DNA from 3 places in the Marinilactibacillus sp. Marseille-P9653 genome. Region 2 is predicted to be linked to each of the others. Evidence: riboswitches for the same ligand, from Rfam matches in the RefSeq annotation. Region 2 holds a riboswitch; each other region holds the start of a gene.
The links. A riboswitch is a leader RNA that binds a small molecule or an ion and turns the genes downstream of it on or off. The one in region 2 is predicted to bind thiamine pyrophosphate.

Region 1 (5,038 bases), on a different contig from region 2:
GAGAAAGTCGACACGTTTCCAAGTTGAAGATTAGTAGGAAATAAGGAATTTCTATGCTATACTAAAATCAGTGTAGAGTGAACGGACGTAAGAAAAATAGGTGAAATAAACTATAATAACTAAGTTGAACTATACGTTAAATCAACTTTTAGAGGTGAAAAAATTGAGTAATATTAAGATTATTCCTTTTGGAGGAGTAAGAGAAAACGGAAAAAATTTATATGTCATTGAATCAGGAGAGGACATTTTTGTCTTGGATTGTGGATTAATGTATCCAGAAGAAGATTTGTATGGTATTGACGCAGTTATTCCTGACTTCAGCTATTTATTAGAAAACAAAGACCGTATTGCTGGTGTATTTTTATCACACGGACATGAGGATGCTATAGGCGCATTGCCATATTTCCTTGAATCTTTCAATGTACCTGTATTTGGATCAGAACTAACCATTGCATTAGCAAAATTATTTGTTAATGAATCTAGTCTTGGCGCCAATTTTGATGATTATCATGTAATCGATGAACACACAGAAATTGATTTCCATGGAAACCTAGTGAAATTTTTCAGAACAACGCACACTATACCTGACTCTATGGGAATTTCTGTTAAGACTGATGATGGCAACATTGTCTACACTGGAAACTTTAAGTTTGATCAAAGTGCAAGTGAGGGATACCGTACGGACTTTTCTCAGATTTCTGAGATTGGTAAAGAAGGTGTACTTGCGTTATTAAGTGATTCAAACGAAGCAGAAAGTACGATAGAAAATGTTTCTGAGAAAAAAGTTCAAGAAGAAGTGTTGGATATTTTCCAAGACTCGAATAGTAGAATTATTGTTGCCGCAGTAGCAAGTAATATTTTACGTATTCAACAAGTACTGAATGCTGCACATGCATCTGGAAGAAAAGTTTTCATTACAGGACGTAATCTTGAAGCAATTCTAGCAACAGCGATAGAATTAGACAAACTGACACTCCCTGATGAGAATTTAATCGTTTCAGTCGATAAAATTGATCAGTTTGATGATAACCAAATTATCGTACTTGAAACAGGCGCTTCTGGTGAACCGATTAAAACACTTAGCCGTATGGCAACAGGCAATCATGGACAAGTGAATATTAAAGAGAATGATCTTATATTTATTGTTACAAGTCCATCTATTGCAATGGAAGTAACTGTTGCTGAAACAGAAAACTTGATTTATAGAGCAGGTGCTACCGTTAAGCATATTTCTGATAATATGAAAGCTTCTGGTCATGCTACGCCTAACGATCTACAATTGATGATCAATTTACTTCAACCGAAATATTTCATACCAATTCAAGGAGAGTATCGTATGCTTGCAGCTCACGCTGATTTAGCAAATGAAACAGGTATGGATAACGCAGATATCTTTATTTTAAGTAATGGAGATGTTTTGAACTATCAAAATGGCAAAATGAATCAGACTGGTCAAGTTCCAGCTGAAAATACGCTAATTGATGGAATTGGTATTGGAGACATTGGAAATATTGTTTTAAGAGATAGACGACTATTATCTGAAGATGGTATTTTTGTAGCCGTTGTAACGATTGACCGGAAAAAACGTAAAGTTGTATCTGGTCCGCACATTGTAACAAGAGGATTTGTCTTTGTTAAAGAAAATCAGGATTTGATTAATGAATCTAACGAAATCGTTACTGATGTAGTTCGCAAAAATCTTGAACATAATGATTTCGACTGGGGATCTATCAAGCAAGATATTAGAGAAGAACTCGGAAATCATTTATTTAAAAAAACACGTAGACGTCCAATCATTTTACCTGTTATAATGGAAGTGAATCAAAATCGTCGATTCAAGTAGATCGCGATAAATTAACTATTTGTACTAGGGGAGCCAATTAAATTGGCTGAGAGTGGACTATTAGTCCAGACCCTTTGAACCTGTACGTTCGTACGTGCGTAGGGAGAGTACCTAGAATCAGTGTCTAAAAGTATCTTTTTGCTTTTTTGCTATGATGATAAGAATTTACTCCTCCTCTAGTATACATAGTATCTATAGGAGGAGTTTTTGTATGCAGAACGAAAAGTTAAGAGTTTATATTGAAGGGACATTGTTTGCGGCCATAGCTATGATTTTGTCTTTAATACCAGTAGGGATTGGAGCCTCTTTTAGTGTTTCTTTAGGTACGATTCCGTTGACCTTTTTTGCAATCAGAAGAGGCGTGTTACCTGGTTTATTTGCTGGGTTTTTGTGGGGAATCTTGCATGTAGTAGCTGGAACAGCTTATATATTGAATATCTATCAATTTATTATTGAATATGGATTTGCTTTCACTTGTGTTGGGTTTTCCGGTTACTTTAGCCAAACCATCGTCAAAAATATAAAAGAAAATTCACTAAGTACCGCTAAAAAATATTTGATCATTACGACATTCATAGGATCAGCTGCCCGCTGGTTCTGGCATTTTGTAGCTGGTGTATTCTTTTTTGGAGACTATGCAGTGTGGGGGCTTGATCCTGTAACGTTTTCGCTACTATTCAACGGAGCGAGTATGCTCGCAACCATAGCGGTCACAATTATTGTATTGGTGTTATTATTCGATAGAGCTTCATCTATGTTTGTGCCTAAATCAAAAAATTAATCCTTGAAAATAAATCCCATCAAGCAGTCTCTACTATTAGAGGCTGCTTTGTTATTTTCCGCACCAGTTGTTACAGAATATCGTATGCTTTTAATGTATACTTCGTTTTAAGGACCCCCTGGGGATAATATATGTAGACGGGTAAAGGTGTAATAGTGTAAACTGATTAAGAAAAACTCTAGAAGGCTTAGTATCAGGTGTTCGTAGAGGAGTCAACAAAAAGACTATAAGGGGTATAAAATGGAGATTATTAGAACGTTATTCTGGTTATTTATCATTGTCAATTCAATTTTAGCATTTATAACAGTTTTCAGAGAAAGAGAAAGAGATATTGCAGCAATATGGGCTTGGTTACTCGTTATTACGATGTTACCGGGCATTGGATTTGTTATTTACCTATTTCTTGGACGGAAAATCTCTCAAGAAAATATATTCGACATTCGGTCACAGAAGAGAATTGGTATGACTCAATTGGTTGAAGCACAAAAGCAATTAATTGAGTCTGAAAATCTAGATATCCCAGAATCGAAGTACTTGGATTCTACCTTGGAACTGGTTTCTCTTTTTCTAGAGAGTAACGAAGCTATTTTAACTAAAGGTAATAAAGTAGATATTATTACAGATGGTAAAGAAAAATTCGATAAATTAATAGAAGACATCGGTAAAGCGGAACATCATATTCATGTGACTTATTATATATTTAAAGCAGATGGCATTGGTACAAGATTGTTGAAAGCGTTGGAAGAAAGAGCTGAAAATGGTGTTGAAGTTAAAGTTTTATATGATCCGATTGGAGCTAGAGTCGTAGGCGCTCATTTTTTTGAACACCTAAAAGCTCTTGGAGGAAAAGCTGAACCTTTCTTCGGTTCTAAATTTTTCAGACTGAACTACAGAAATCACAGAAAAATTGTCGTAATTGATGGAAAAGTAGGGTATACAGGAGGCTTTAACGTCGGAGATGATTATTTAGGTCTCTATGAAAAGATGGGATACTGGAGAGATACACATCTTAGAATCAATGGAAACGGTGTGCTTCCTTTGCAAACAAGGTTTTTGATGGACTGGAATGCATCTGTTAAACATCATCCAGTCAGTTATGAAGAAAATTATTTTCCAGTTTCTTCTTTTATAGGCTCTACTGATCTACAAATTGTTTCCAGTGGCCCAGATACTGAAATGCATGCAATAAAAAAAGGTTTTCTTAAAATGATCAGTATGGCCAAGGAGTCCGTTTATATCCAGACACCCTATTTCATACCAGATGAAGCGTTAATGGAAACGATAAAAATTGCGAGTTTATCTGGTATTGATGTTAAATTGATGATTCCTAACAAACCGGATCATCCTTTCATATACCGAGCTACACTTAGTTATGCTGAAGAGATGATTAACTCAGGCGTTAAAGTATATATTTATGATGCTGGATTTATCCATGCAAAGACGATTGTGATAGATGGAGAAATCTTGTCAGTTGGTACAGCCAACTTTGATATCCGAAGCTTTAAGCTGAATTTTGAAGTTAATACCTTTATGTACGATCGCCATTTAGCGAGAGAGCAAGTAGCCATTTTCGAAAAAGATATGGAAGCTTCCTATGAATTAACTCGAAAAATCATAGACCAGTATTCTAAATGGGAATTATTCAAGCAGCAATTTAGTCGCTTATTTTCGCCAATACTATAGGATTTTTTATAAGTATGTATAAGATTCATTTGTAATGAAGTAAAAAAGTCTTCAAAGGGACCGTGTTTCTCCCTCTGAAGACTTTTTTAGTGTTAAGAAGTATACTAGCAATAAATAAAACGAAAGTTTAAACCATATAGTTTAATTAGCAAGTCTAATGTGTCTGATTTGATCACTGTTTATCAAATGAACAGTATTACTATTATGGCTATTCAATATAATTTGGCTACTATAAGGAGAAAAAGAAGCTGTTCCAGTACATTCGGATATGGATGAGTCGTGTGCAGATGGATTCAATTGTATAGTAATAAGTTTCTGTTTGCGCACAGCTTGTTTGATGAAATGTCTTAGCTGTAAAGCTGGCATTTGTTTGTGAACTGCAAAGTGACTACGATTTAAATAAGTTTCTTTGAAATAATGAAGAATTTGATTTTTTTCAACTGCAAATTTTTCCATGAGCTCATCTCCCGAACGTTTGTTTAAATAGATTATACCGAACACGCATTCCGTTTGTCAATAAAGAATTAAAAAACACACTTTGAGCATTTGAACGCTCAACTTATAAAATTTTTATGGATAAATATACTCAGAAAAAATTGTTCCTAGCTTAGGATAATTTAGCCAAGTTTTATTTCAGTATGGATTTTTATATAAGATTAATTGCTTAAATTATAAGAAAGAAATACGAACTTTAAACATGCAAAATATAGCGATGAAAACTCTATTGAAAA
Region 2 (5,038 bases):
AACATTGGTGTCTCTTTGCCTTTTTCAGCAAGAAAATCAGCTTTAGTATATTGGGCAATATCTGGGTTTGTCACGGTAAATCGACCATGCGCTCCCGCACCTTTAGCATGTACGACACGCTCAGGAACACGTTCACGATTGAAGTGAGCTAATTTTTCCAATAAGTGAATATCTTGAATTAAAACAGGTCCATTGTTACCAGCTGTTATTGAGTTTTGATTATCTCCAACCGGAGCACCAGTAGAAGTTGTTAATTTATTGTTGCGTTCTATCACTATGTATCTCTCCCTACTTTTTACTAACTTTTATATTATAAGAGATATAATCTAGGAAATGCAACCGTAGATTTAAAAGTTACTTTGATTTTCTATTTGTATTGAATTGACTACAAACATATGTTAACTTAAAGTTATATACTTTTGTTTTAAAATAAATTTAAGGAGATTGGTATATATGAAAAAATCAAATTCCGCTTTACTTGCACTTATCTTTACAGCACTTGCTTCGATGATGCTGATTGCACTTTTAAAAGATATCTTACCTACTTATGCAGATCATGGTCGTTCAATGGTTGTTGGTACACTAGCATACATCACTATGGGTGGTATAGTCATTCTTTCTTCATTCAAAAACGAACAATTAGGAGAAGCTGGCCTTATTACTACTCTAGGTTTTGTATTAACTCATATCCTTATTGAAGCTCGTTTATTCTCTTCTATAGGAGTATCTGGTGTAACTAATCCATTCGGATACGCTGCTATCGGTGCTTTCTTACTAGCTGGTGCAGCTTATGTCGTCAGCAAAGTACGTTTCCTGTCACAGCTCACTTTATATGTAAACGGCTTGATGGTGGGTGGAACGACTTTGGTTTATTATCACGTTGCTTCATTAGCACCTATTAGAGGTTCTATTTTGTTCTTTGTACCTTTTACATTGTTTTGTTTATGGACCGTTACACAGTACGGTCTGCAAGTATCTCGAGCATTTAAAACAAGACTACAAACGGCTTAATCCTAGCTATTAGAAATGCCCCTCTCCGACTACCGGAGAGGGGCATTTGCTATTTTCAGAAGTATATATTCAACCTGACTTATATGTTAAATCACCAATCTTTTTTCAACCATGTTTCTTTTCTATATGCCATTTCCCAAAAAGCATATTCCATCTCACTGCTGAGGACAAAAGCTTCCATCATCTGGGCTTGTTCGGCAGTTGGTGCAATCGGTGTATCACAGACTTCTTCGTCTGTGATACCGAGTTCAGAGAAGAACGTTTCTCGAATCGCAATCTCTCCTAAAACCAGATTCTCCGCATTTTCCACAAGTAAAGCTTTTAATGCTGGAGGCATTGTTTTCTCAGCAATCAGTGCGTAGAGTTCGCTGAAATGCTTCAAGTAATAATGATCTTGAATTAGATAATAACGAAAGATCTCTGAATCCAGGTTCCCGCTTGTAATTCTGTGATGAAAGGATGGTTAAAACTCCCTTCCCATGAGGCAGAAGCGGCTTTTTTGGCATTGAGTGTAAAAGACATAAGAAACCTCCAGTGATGTACTATTTAGACTACTCGCTTCTATTAGGACTCTGTGATTTCTACTACCGCTTTTTTAAGTCGTTGTGTTTTCTGAGCGACGTCTTCGGCCAGCATCAGTTCTGTGACAACAGAGACCCCGGCAATACCTGTGTGACGCAGTGAATCAATATTATTTTCCTTGAGTCCACCAATCGCTACGATCGGAATGTTGACGGATGAAACGATTGTTTTTAGTGTCTCAATAGATGTACGTTCTGGATTTTTCTTTGTCTTAGTTGGATAGATTGCACCAACCCCTAAGTAATCTGCGCCAGCTTTTTCTGCTTCTTTTGCACGTTCAACATCTTTTGCAGAAACACCTAGTATTCTGTCTTTCCCAATCAGTCTGCGAACGACTTCTACTGGCAATTCGTCGTCACCAATGTGAACGCCCGCAGCATCAACCGCTAGGCAGACATCGACTCGGTCGTTGATGATCAAGGGTACTGCAAATTGATCTGTTAGGTCTTTCACTTTTTGAGCCAGTCTATAAAAATCGTTTGTTGTTGCTTCCTTTTCACGCAGCTGTACAAGTGTTACGCCATTTTCACAGGCGGTTTTGATTACAGTTAAAAAGGATGCTTCGTCAAAATCGTATCTTCCAGTTACAAGGTAAAGGGTTAGTTCTTTCATGTTTCCCATCCTTTCACGAATTCATGCCAGTCTTCTTCCATCAATAGCGATAGATGGTTTAATGTTTGAAAGCGGAAATCGGCTAGTCCTTTGCTTTTTGTTTTGGCTTTTTCACCACAAAGATTGAAGTAGTTGACTGCGCCGACTGCGGCATCGAATGGATCCTGACCGTCTCCTAAAAGTGCCGCGATCAGTGCTCCAACAATATCACCGGTTCCTGTAAATCGATCGAGTTCTTCGACACCATTAGAAAGCATCACAGTGCGGTCATGCGATACGACGATATCTTTTGGTCCGGTCGCTAAGAAAGTCGTATAGGGATAGTATTGACTCATCCCTTTCAAGGCATCGGCCAATTCATTCATGCTTTCTTCTCCCTGATCCAGTTCGTTACCGTCAACCCCTCGTCCGTGGCTCGTTAGTTCGCAGAAGTTTCTGAGTTCTGAAGTGTTTCCTTTTACGATAGTTGGATGATTCTCAACTAGCGCAAGGCTCACTTGATTACGGATATCACTAACGCCGTAACCAACTAGATCAACAACTGTCGGCTTCTTCGTTTCATTCGCATAGCGGCTTGCTTCCAGCAGACTAATCTGACGTTTTTCTGAAAGATGACCAAGGTTTAAAAGCAAAGCATCCGTTTGAGTGAAAAGCTGTTTAAACTCTCTCGGGTCATCTGCCATGATTGGTTTAGCGCCTACGTAAAGCAGAGCATTCGCCATCGATTCACAAGTAATTTCATTGGTAATACATTGTACTAATGGAGATTGTTTTAATGGAAACTGATTCGAAAGGTCATGATTTAACGCCATGAAGCGAACCTCCCATAAACAATTTCTGAGTGCGTTTGAAAGTAGACGTTTCTTTTAATTTGACCAGTACTAAGAATGCCATCACAGAACCAATCAAAGTCGCCCCAACAAATCTTGGCGTGTAAATAAACCAGTACAAACTCTGTTGGCTACCGGTAAACCAAACCATCACGGGATAAGAAAGTAGTGAACCAATGATGCCTGTTCCGACAATCTCTCCTGCCATCGACCAGTACATATTTCGGCCGAATTTATAAAATAGTCCCGCTAAGAAAGCCCCAAACACGGCACCCGTTAAAGCAAGTGGAGGAATGCCTAAAAGTAACATACGGATCAGGCCGCAAATCAGCGCCATCAGCGTTCCATAGAGCGGCCCGAGTAAAACACCCGCGATAATATTCATAACGCTAGACATAGGCGCCATTCCTTCGATTCGCATCAATGGTGATAACACCACGTCCAACGCAATCATCAATGCTAGTAAGGTCAATCTGTGGATTCGATTTTTTTCCACGTAAAAAAACTCCTTTCTGCGAAAAGCAAAAGGAGTGCGGTCTGAGACAGACAAAGTCATACAATCCAAAAACGATTGCATAAAATCAGTCTACAACTACATTTCCCTGCGCCAGTCCTAACTGTATCAGGTTCAATGGGTATAATCTCAGCTAAATAGCACCCCAAATGTTCTTTTCAATTGATTAGAGTATAGCACACTTTTTTTGATGGGACTACAAGGAATTAATTTTTTGAAATTAACTCTAAACATTTAAAATTTTCCATTTTTATATTTCTAAAAGTTGTTTAGTTATTAGTGAAAAATGAATTCGTTTTAGATACCACGAATTTTATTGACTTATACATGTTAGAATTGCTATCTTATGGTTATAGATACTTAAATTTTCACTCAATACGTAGAATCAAGTAGCTTAACAACTTTGTTTACCATCAATTTCGGAGAGGGTGTATAAGATGAATAAAAAAATGGTGTACGTTAATTTTGTAGAAAAAGTGCAATCGAATTCTGACTACTACAAATGGGGAAAACCATCTCCAGTAGGAGAAATAGAAAAATTATTGGCTTACTTCGGTCTTGACTTCGAACTAAGTCATTTTATTAATGAAATGCATCTTAACAACCTACGGAAGTTGGAATATTTTATTGACAATAATGCCAGTGACGAACAACTAGCATATATTAGTCAAATAACAACGAAGGGTACGAAGATACCAGAGCCTTCAATAGAAAGCCAATCAAGCGAGAAAGTATTTATATCGATGCCTATGAACAAAACTTTATATAATGATGTTGAAGATATTCGCAATTCCATAAACGAGGCTGTAAAAAACACTAACAACATTCCTTATTTTTTAGATAAAGATCCTCACAATGATAATATTAGTATAAAAATGTTACAAGAGATTCGAGATTGTAAATTTCTTGTCGCAGAGTTTTCTTATCAGAATAATGGTGTTTATTATGAAGCTGGATACGCGAAAGCATTAGGAAAAACTGTGATATTCACATGTAGTCGTAAACATTTCGAAAATATACATTTTGATATCAAGCAAACTCAGTTCGTCATTTGGGAAAACTATGACTCATTGAAAGAGAATTTAAAAAAACAGATAATTGAATCCAATTTATCCTAATATAATAAGTTGTTAAACTACTAAAGAATTCTCTTCAGACTTACAGACTAGGAGTACTATTTGAATGTAACCTCTTACTTTTTTTGATTTTAAGATGTATATCTTGCAATAAATTTATACTTGTCAATATTGCTTCTCCCTTGTTTAGATTTTTTACTTGCTTCAAATTATTTGTACTTAAATGATTTTGAAGAGATCTTAATTCTTCCATATGAGTCAATCTGTGTACCAAAAATGTCCCAACTTGACCCAAAAGAATAGCTGAAACATCTTGAGGATTTTGTGTAGTTAGGAAGAGGAAAATTCCTTTTTTACGACCTTCTCTTGCAATTGTTGTTAACCCTGTATAGTAGTCACTTTCTCTCCCCAGT
Region 3 (5,038 bases), on a different contig from region 2:
AACTTTCTTTCTCCCCTGATTGAATTGTATACACTGCTGAATATAGAAACATAAGAGACTAGATATGTCTCAATTTTAATTGAGGTTGGAATGCTTTCCTCCCTTAAAAAAATCCCATTAGGATTCAGCGAACTTTCGCTTTTTCCTAATGGGATTTTTTTGTCTACTTTTATATTGGCTTCTGGAAGCTTTGTTAGCTGCGTTTTCGGTAAGCCCAGTGATTTGTCGGTCCATGACCGTGACCAACCTGTTCCAGTGGATCAGATATTGCAGCCTGGATGTAAGCTTTAGCTGTCTTGATAGCTTCTATAACTGGATAGCCTTTTGCGATTTCAGCCGCAATACAAGCTGAATACGTACACCCTGTACCATGGGTGTTTTTCGTATCGATTCTAGGTGTAGATAGCCAGACTTCTTCTCCATTTTCAAGCAAAATCAAGTCAGAGGCCTGCGGATCATCTAAAGCATGACCACCTTTAATGATGACAACTTTACTCCCAGCTTCTTTTAACTGATAGGCGGCTTTGAGCATGTCTTTTTTATTTATAATCTCAATCCCTGTCAACGCTTTGGCTTCTGGGATATTGGGTGTGATGACATCTGCAAGAGGAACCAGTCGATTTTTCATGACTTCGATCGCAGTGGATGCCATCAAAGGATGGCCACCTTTTGCAACCATTACCGGATCAATAATCAGTGGGGCTACTTTATTGTCTAAAAGTTTGTTTGCAATGAGCTTCATATACTCCCCATTAACAAGCATACCTGTTTTAATCGCTGACAAGTTGAAGTCACTGAAAATCGCATCCAATTGTGCTTCGACCATTTTAAGCGGCACAGGGTGTACTCCGTGAACCCCAAGCGTATTCTGAGCCGTGACCGCCGTTAATACGGATACCCCAAATACGTTTCTTTCCTGAAAGGTTTTCAAGTCTGCTTGAATCCCTGCTCCACCACCACTGTCACTGCCTGCAATCGTCAATACTTGTTTGGTCGTCATTTTCTCACCTCTCCTTGGGCACCGAAGACTTTTTCAATTGTTATGACCGATAAAAAGGTGTTTTTTTTCATTATTTGTTGCGCTATTGTTTGAAAATTGTTCTGTTTTATCATTTTATTCATCCTACTCTCTAGACATTTTAAGGCACAAAAAAACTCTTCCAAAATTGATAGAAGAGAGTCGGTTCACACTAAATAGGAATACAGATAACTTAATCTGCTATTCATCATGATCACTTCCCTCCGCTAGCATTACCTAGTTCAGGTTAAGGGTCAGGTCTTACCTTTCTCAGCTTTCGCAATCAGTTTGGTTGGAGGTTTTTTGGAAATCCTCGATCTTTACTGAAAGCTCTATGCTCCCCTAGTTCTTTTAATTTAACGGTTTCATTATATCAGTTCTATGCCGGAAATACCATATGCATGAGCGTCGATTATTTGTCGCAATCCTTTCTATTTTTTACGCTTTTTTTCATCGGTTCATCATACCTTCTTCAAATTTATTTTCTATACTATGTTCATACCCACAACAACCAACTTATTTTTCAGGGCGGTTACTCCTCCAAGTAATTGTCCGTCTCCTTTTTAACCACTTGCAACTGCGGGTGGTTTTTTTTGTTGTAGAATCGTACCTTATTAAAAATAATACTGACCATTTGTTTTTCTACCCGCAGTAAAATGGGTCTTGAGTATATTTCGAATCCTTTCCCTTTTCACTTCTCGCCCACACCATTCGTAAATGATTTTGGTTGTTAGTTTATTTTTTGGAAACAAAAAGCGATATTCTTCTATACTACAAAGGATCAATTGTGTTATCGTTTTTTTTTCATGACAATTTTTGCAGTAACTAGTTCTTTGACTAATTTTGAGATTAGATGCCCCGCACGTCTCACATCGAACACCTTTTTCAAGTTGCTTCCACTCATACTCTGGTAGTTGTTTTTGATAAGGTACTGCTTCTTGATGTGCTTCTACCAATCTTTTCGCTAAACGATGATCTTCTTGCAATAGAAATTCGCTTTGATTGTTCATCTTTTTGAGGTTCTTTTTGACTTGCGTAGGTAAGATATATGGGTTGTTTACCTCTGCGTGATATAGAGTAAACTCTGGATGAATAAATACAACTTTAGCTTCTATTGCTTTTTCTACTTTCCATTTCTGAAATAGTGCTGAAAGACTATTCTTCATTTTATTCACTTGAACTTTAGGATCGCTTAGCTCTATCCCATTTATTGTAGTAAAGCCATCTGGTTGATTTATGTAATCTCCTTGATAATTTTTAATTTCATATACGTAAATCATCTCTCTCGTAATTGCCATCGCGTCGATTTGAAATGAATTGCCTCTATTATGTAGTAGCAAATCATTCAAAACAATCACTTCCTTATTGATATATTGAGTAATTTTTTGATCGAATATCGTCTCCCCTTCATATCCTTTGCTCAAATTACTTAACATTTCTTTATCAGAAGGTGCGAGCGACGTTCGTCGATCAAGAAAAGTGAGTGCTTTTAGCAATTTAGGCTGTGTTCTTGGTTTTGCTATAATCATGATATTTACCACCTCAATAATAAAACTGATCTTTTCGGAAAAATATCATTTTTCATTTAAATTTTTGGTGATGATGCCTGAAAAACGATCGAATTTTTTCTTATTCTATGGACTCAACGTCTTTTTCCTTTCGAGATTAATGAATAGAGAGCTTATTCTTGCAGCTCGATTTGTTATTTTTCTGAGTCTCAGTAATATAGTGCTTATTGCTTTAACTCAAGTTTATCTTTTCTACCAGACGCAACAATATCCCGCTTATTCCTAAGACTCAGTTCTTTCTTTGCCTCCAGTTAAAAAAATATATGCTATATTGTTGTAACTGTTTCTATAATCCTTTTGAGTTCATGTAATACAGCAACTTGTCTAAAAATCATCACTTCAAAATGAAAAAACAGCCGCGAGCGGCTGTTTTCCTTTTTTAGGCTATTTGGTTTTTGACGATTTTGCCGTCTTTGATGACGAGTTGGATTATTTCTGCGTTAGATAGGCTGGCAATATCGTCTAGGGGATTCCCTTTGATGACGACTAGATCTGCCAGTTTACCTTTTTCAAGGGTGCCGAGTTCGTTTTCCCAGCCGAGGCATTCTGCGGCTGTCTTAGTGGTCGCAACGATGGCTTCCATCGGTGTCATACCACCTTCTGTCATCAGAACAAGTTCTCGCAGATTGGTTCCGTGAGGCATGACACCTGCGTCGGTTCCCATTGCGATTTTAACGCCTGCTTTATAGGCCTTAGTGAAACTCTTTTTGTGTGCTTCTATGGCATCTCGAGCTTTTTGAACTGCAGAATCCGGCATTCCAGTTTCTTTAGCCAATTCCAAAACCGCTACTGGAGCGAGTAAGGTTGGGACCAAGTAAGTCCCGTGTTCTTTCATCATTTCAATCGCTTCGTCGTCTAGGAAAATTCCGTGCTCAATTGAATGAATCCCAGCTTTGACAGCCTGCTTGATGCCTTCAGCACCTTGAGCGTGTGCCATGACTTTAACCCCTTTTCTAAAAGCGGCTTCTTCCACGATGACTTGAAGTTCTTCTAATGAAAACTGGGTAAATTCTGGATGATCCGTCGCACTAAGCACGCCACCGGTCGCGTGGACCTTGATCACTTCTGCTCCGGCGCGCAACATTTCTCGGGTCTTCTTGCGTACTTCTTCTACGCCGTCTGCTTTTCCGTCTGGCATTCCAGGGTAATTAGCCTGGAGAAGTTCCACGGTTTGCCCTGAGGTTGTGTAGCCATCGCCGTGTCCGCCAGTAATTGTCAACGCATTGATACTGAGCTGCATTCGAGGGCCTTCTAGAATACCTTCTTCTACGGCTTTTTTAACACCGAGGTCTGTTCCTAAAGCGTCGCGAACAGACGTAATTCCTGCATTGAGTGTATTACGCATATAATTGATCGCCTGATAAAACATGTAGGAGAAAGGAGTTTCCAGTCTATTTTGCACGGAAGAATATTCCATCATCAAATGGACATGGGTATCGATAAATCCTGGAGCGATCGTTGCACCATCGACATCAATTGTTTCGTCAACAGTCCCATCAAAATCAGCAGCGTCCCCCACAAACACGATACGGTTCCCGTCAATGACGACCGCGCCTTGTTCCATCGGTTCGCCACCATTACCATCGATCAATAATCCATTCTTAATCATCGTTTTCGTCATGTCATTCTCCCCTTAGCTATTGAATATAGTCTATTCTAACCTAAGGATTTACCGATTACTACATTGTGATGAAAAAAAGATGAAAGTTTTATCATTTAGAATCTTGCATTGCCTTCAATAAATCCTGAACTTGTTCTACATCTTTGTCTCCGCGACCTGAAATCGTCAGGATAATAGAATCTTCCTTATCAAATTCTGGCGCCAGTTTCTTCGCTAGCGCCACTGCATGCGCACTCTCCAAAGCCGGTACAATGCCTTCTTTTGAAGCTAGCAATTGGAAAGCTTCTAGTACTTCTTCTTTAGACACAGTATAGTATTCTGCGCGTCCGCTTTCTTTTAAATAGCTATGTTCCGGCCCAATTCCTGGATAATCTAACCCAGCCGCAATCGAGTACGTTAGTGCTGGGTGGCCATTCTCGTCTTGTAGCACCAGCGTTTTAAAGCCGTGAATTTCCGCTGGCGTTCCATGTGCCATCGTAGCTGCTTCTTCCGGTTCCGCTCCAATCAAACGCACGTCTTCTTCATCGATATAATGAGCGAAAGAGCCAATTGCATTACTGCCGCCACCAACGACCGCGATAACCGCTGCCGGAAGCTTGCCATCTTGCTGGATAATTTGACGCTTCGACTCCTCACTAATCACAGACTGAAAATGTCTGACGATCGATGGGAATGGATGCGGTCCAACAGCCGAGCCCAATAGGTAAAATGTATTCTCATAATTTTCTACAAGATCCGCTAAAGCGACATCTACTGCGTCTTTTAGTCTTCCCTGCCCCTTTTCGACTGGTATGACTTTTGCACCCAACAGTTCCATGCGAAAGACATTTA

Region 1: another riboswitch for thiamine pyrophosphate. It lies ahead of thiT (energy-coupled thiamine transporter ThiT); the one in region 2 lies ahead of thiW (energy coupling factor transporter S component ThiW).
Region 3: another riboswitch for thiamine pyrophosphate. It lies ahead of thiD (bifunctional hydroxymethylpyrimidine kinase/phosphomethylpyrimidine kinase); the one in region 2 lies ahead of thiW (energy coupling factor transporter S component ThiW).

Annotation. Positions count from the first base shown of each region.
Region 1 covers NZ_CAKAKH010000001.1:1,743,832-1,748,869, reverse strand. Annotated here, with positions in the region: gene LG377_RS08550 (ribonuclease J) at 164-1,843, shown strand; TPP riboswitch at 1,860-1,966, shown strand; gene thiT (energy-coupled thiamine transporter ThiT) at 2,055-2,624, shown strand; gene cls (cardiolipin synthase) at 2,865-4,307, shown strand; gene LG377_RS08535 (hypothetical protein) at 4,449-4,763, opposite strand.
Region 2 covers NZ_CAKAKH010000002.1:237,216-242,253, forward strand. Annotated here, with positions in the region: partial or broken gene LG377_RS11610 (catalase) at 1-272, opposite strand, end outside; gene LG377_RS11615 (hypothetical protein) at 454-1,011, shown strand; partial or broken gene LG377_RS11620 (hypothetical protein) at 1,103-1,533, opposite strand; gene thiE (thiamine phosphate synthase) at 1,576-2,214, opposite strand; gene LG377_RS11630 (hydroxyethylthiazole kinase) at 2,202-3,017, opposite strand; gene thiW (energy coupling factor transporter S component ThiW) at 3,001-3,489, opposite strand; TPP riboswitch at 3,618-3,707, opposite strand; gene LG377_RS11640 (hypothetical protein) at 3,987-4,667, shown strand; gene LG377_RS11645 (ATP-binding protein) at 4,708-5,038, opposite strand, start outside.
Region 3 covers NZ_CAKAKH010000001.1:451,883-456,920, reverse strand. Annotated here, with positions in the region: gene thiD (bifunctional hydroxymethylpyrimidine kinase/phosphomethylpyrimidine kinase) at 194-1,000, opposite strand; TPP riboswitch at 1,221-1,372, opposite strand; gene LG377_RS02230 (nuclease-related domain-containing protein) at 1,633-2,547, opposite strand; gene LG377_RS02225 (amidohydrolase family protein) at 2,966-4,207, opposite strand; gene trpB (tryptophan synthase subunit beta) at 4,299-5,038, opposite strand, start outside.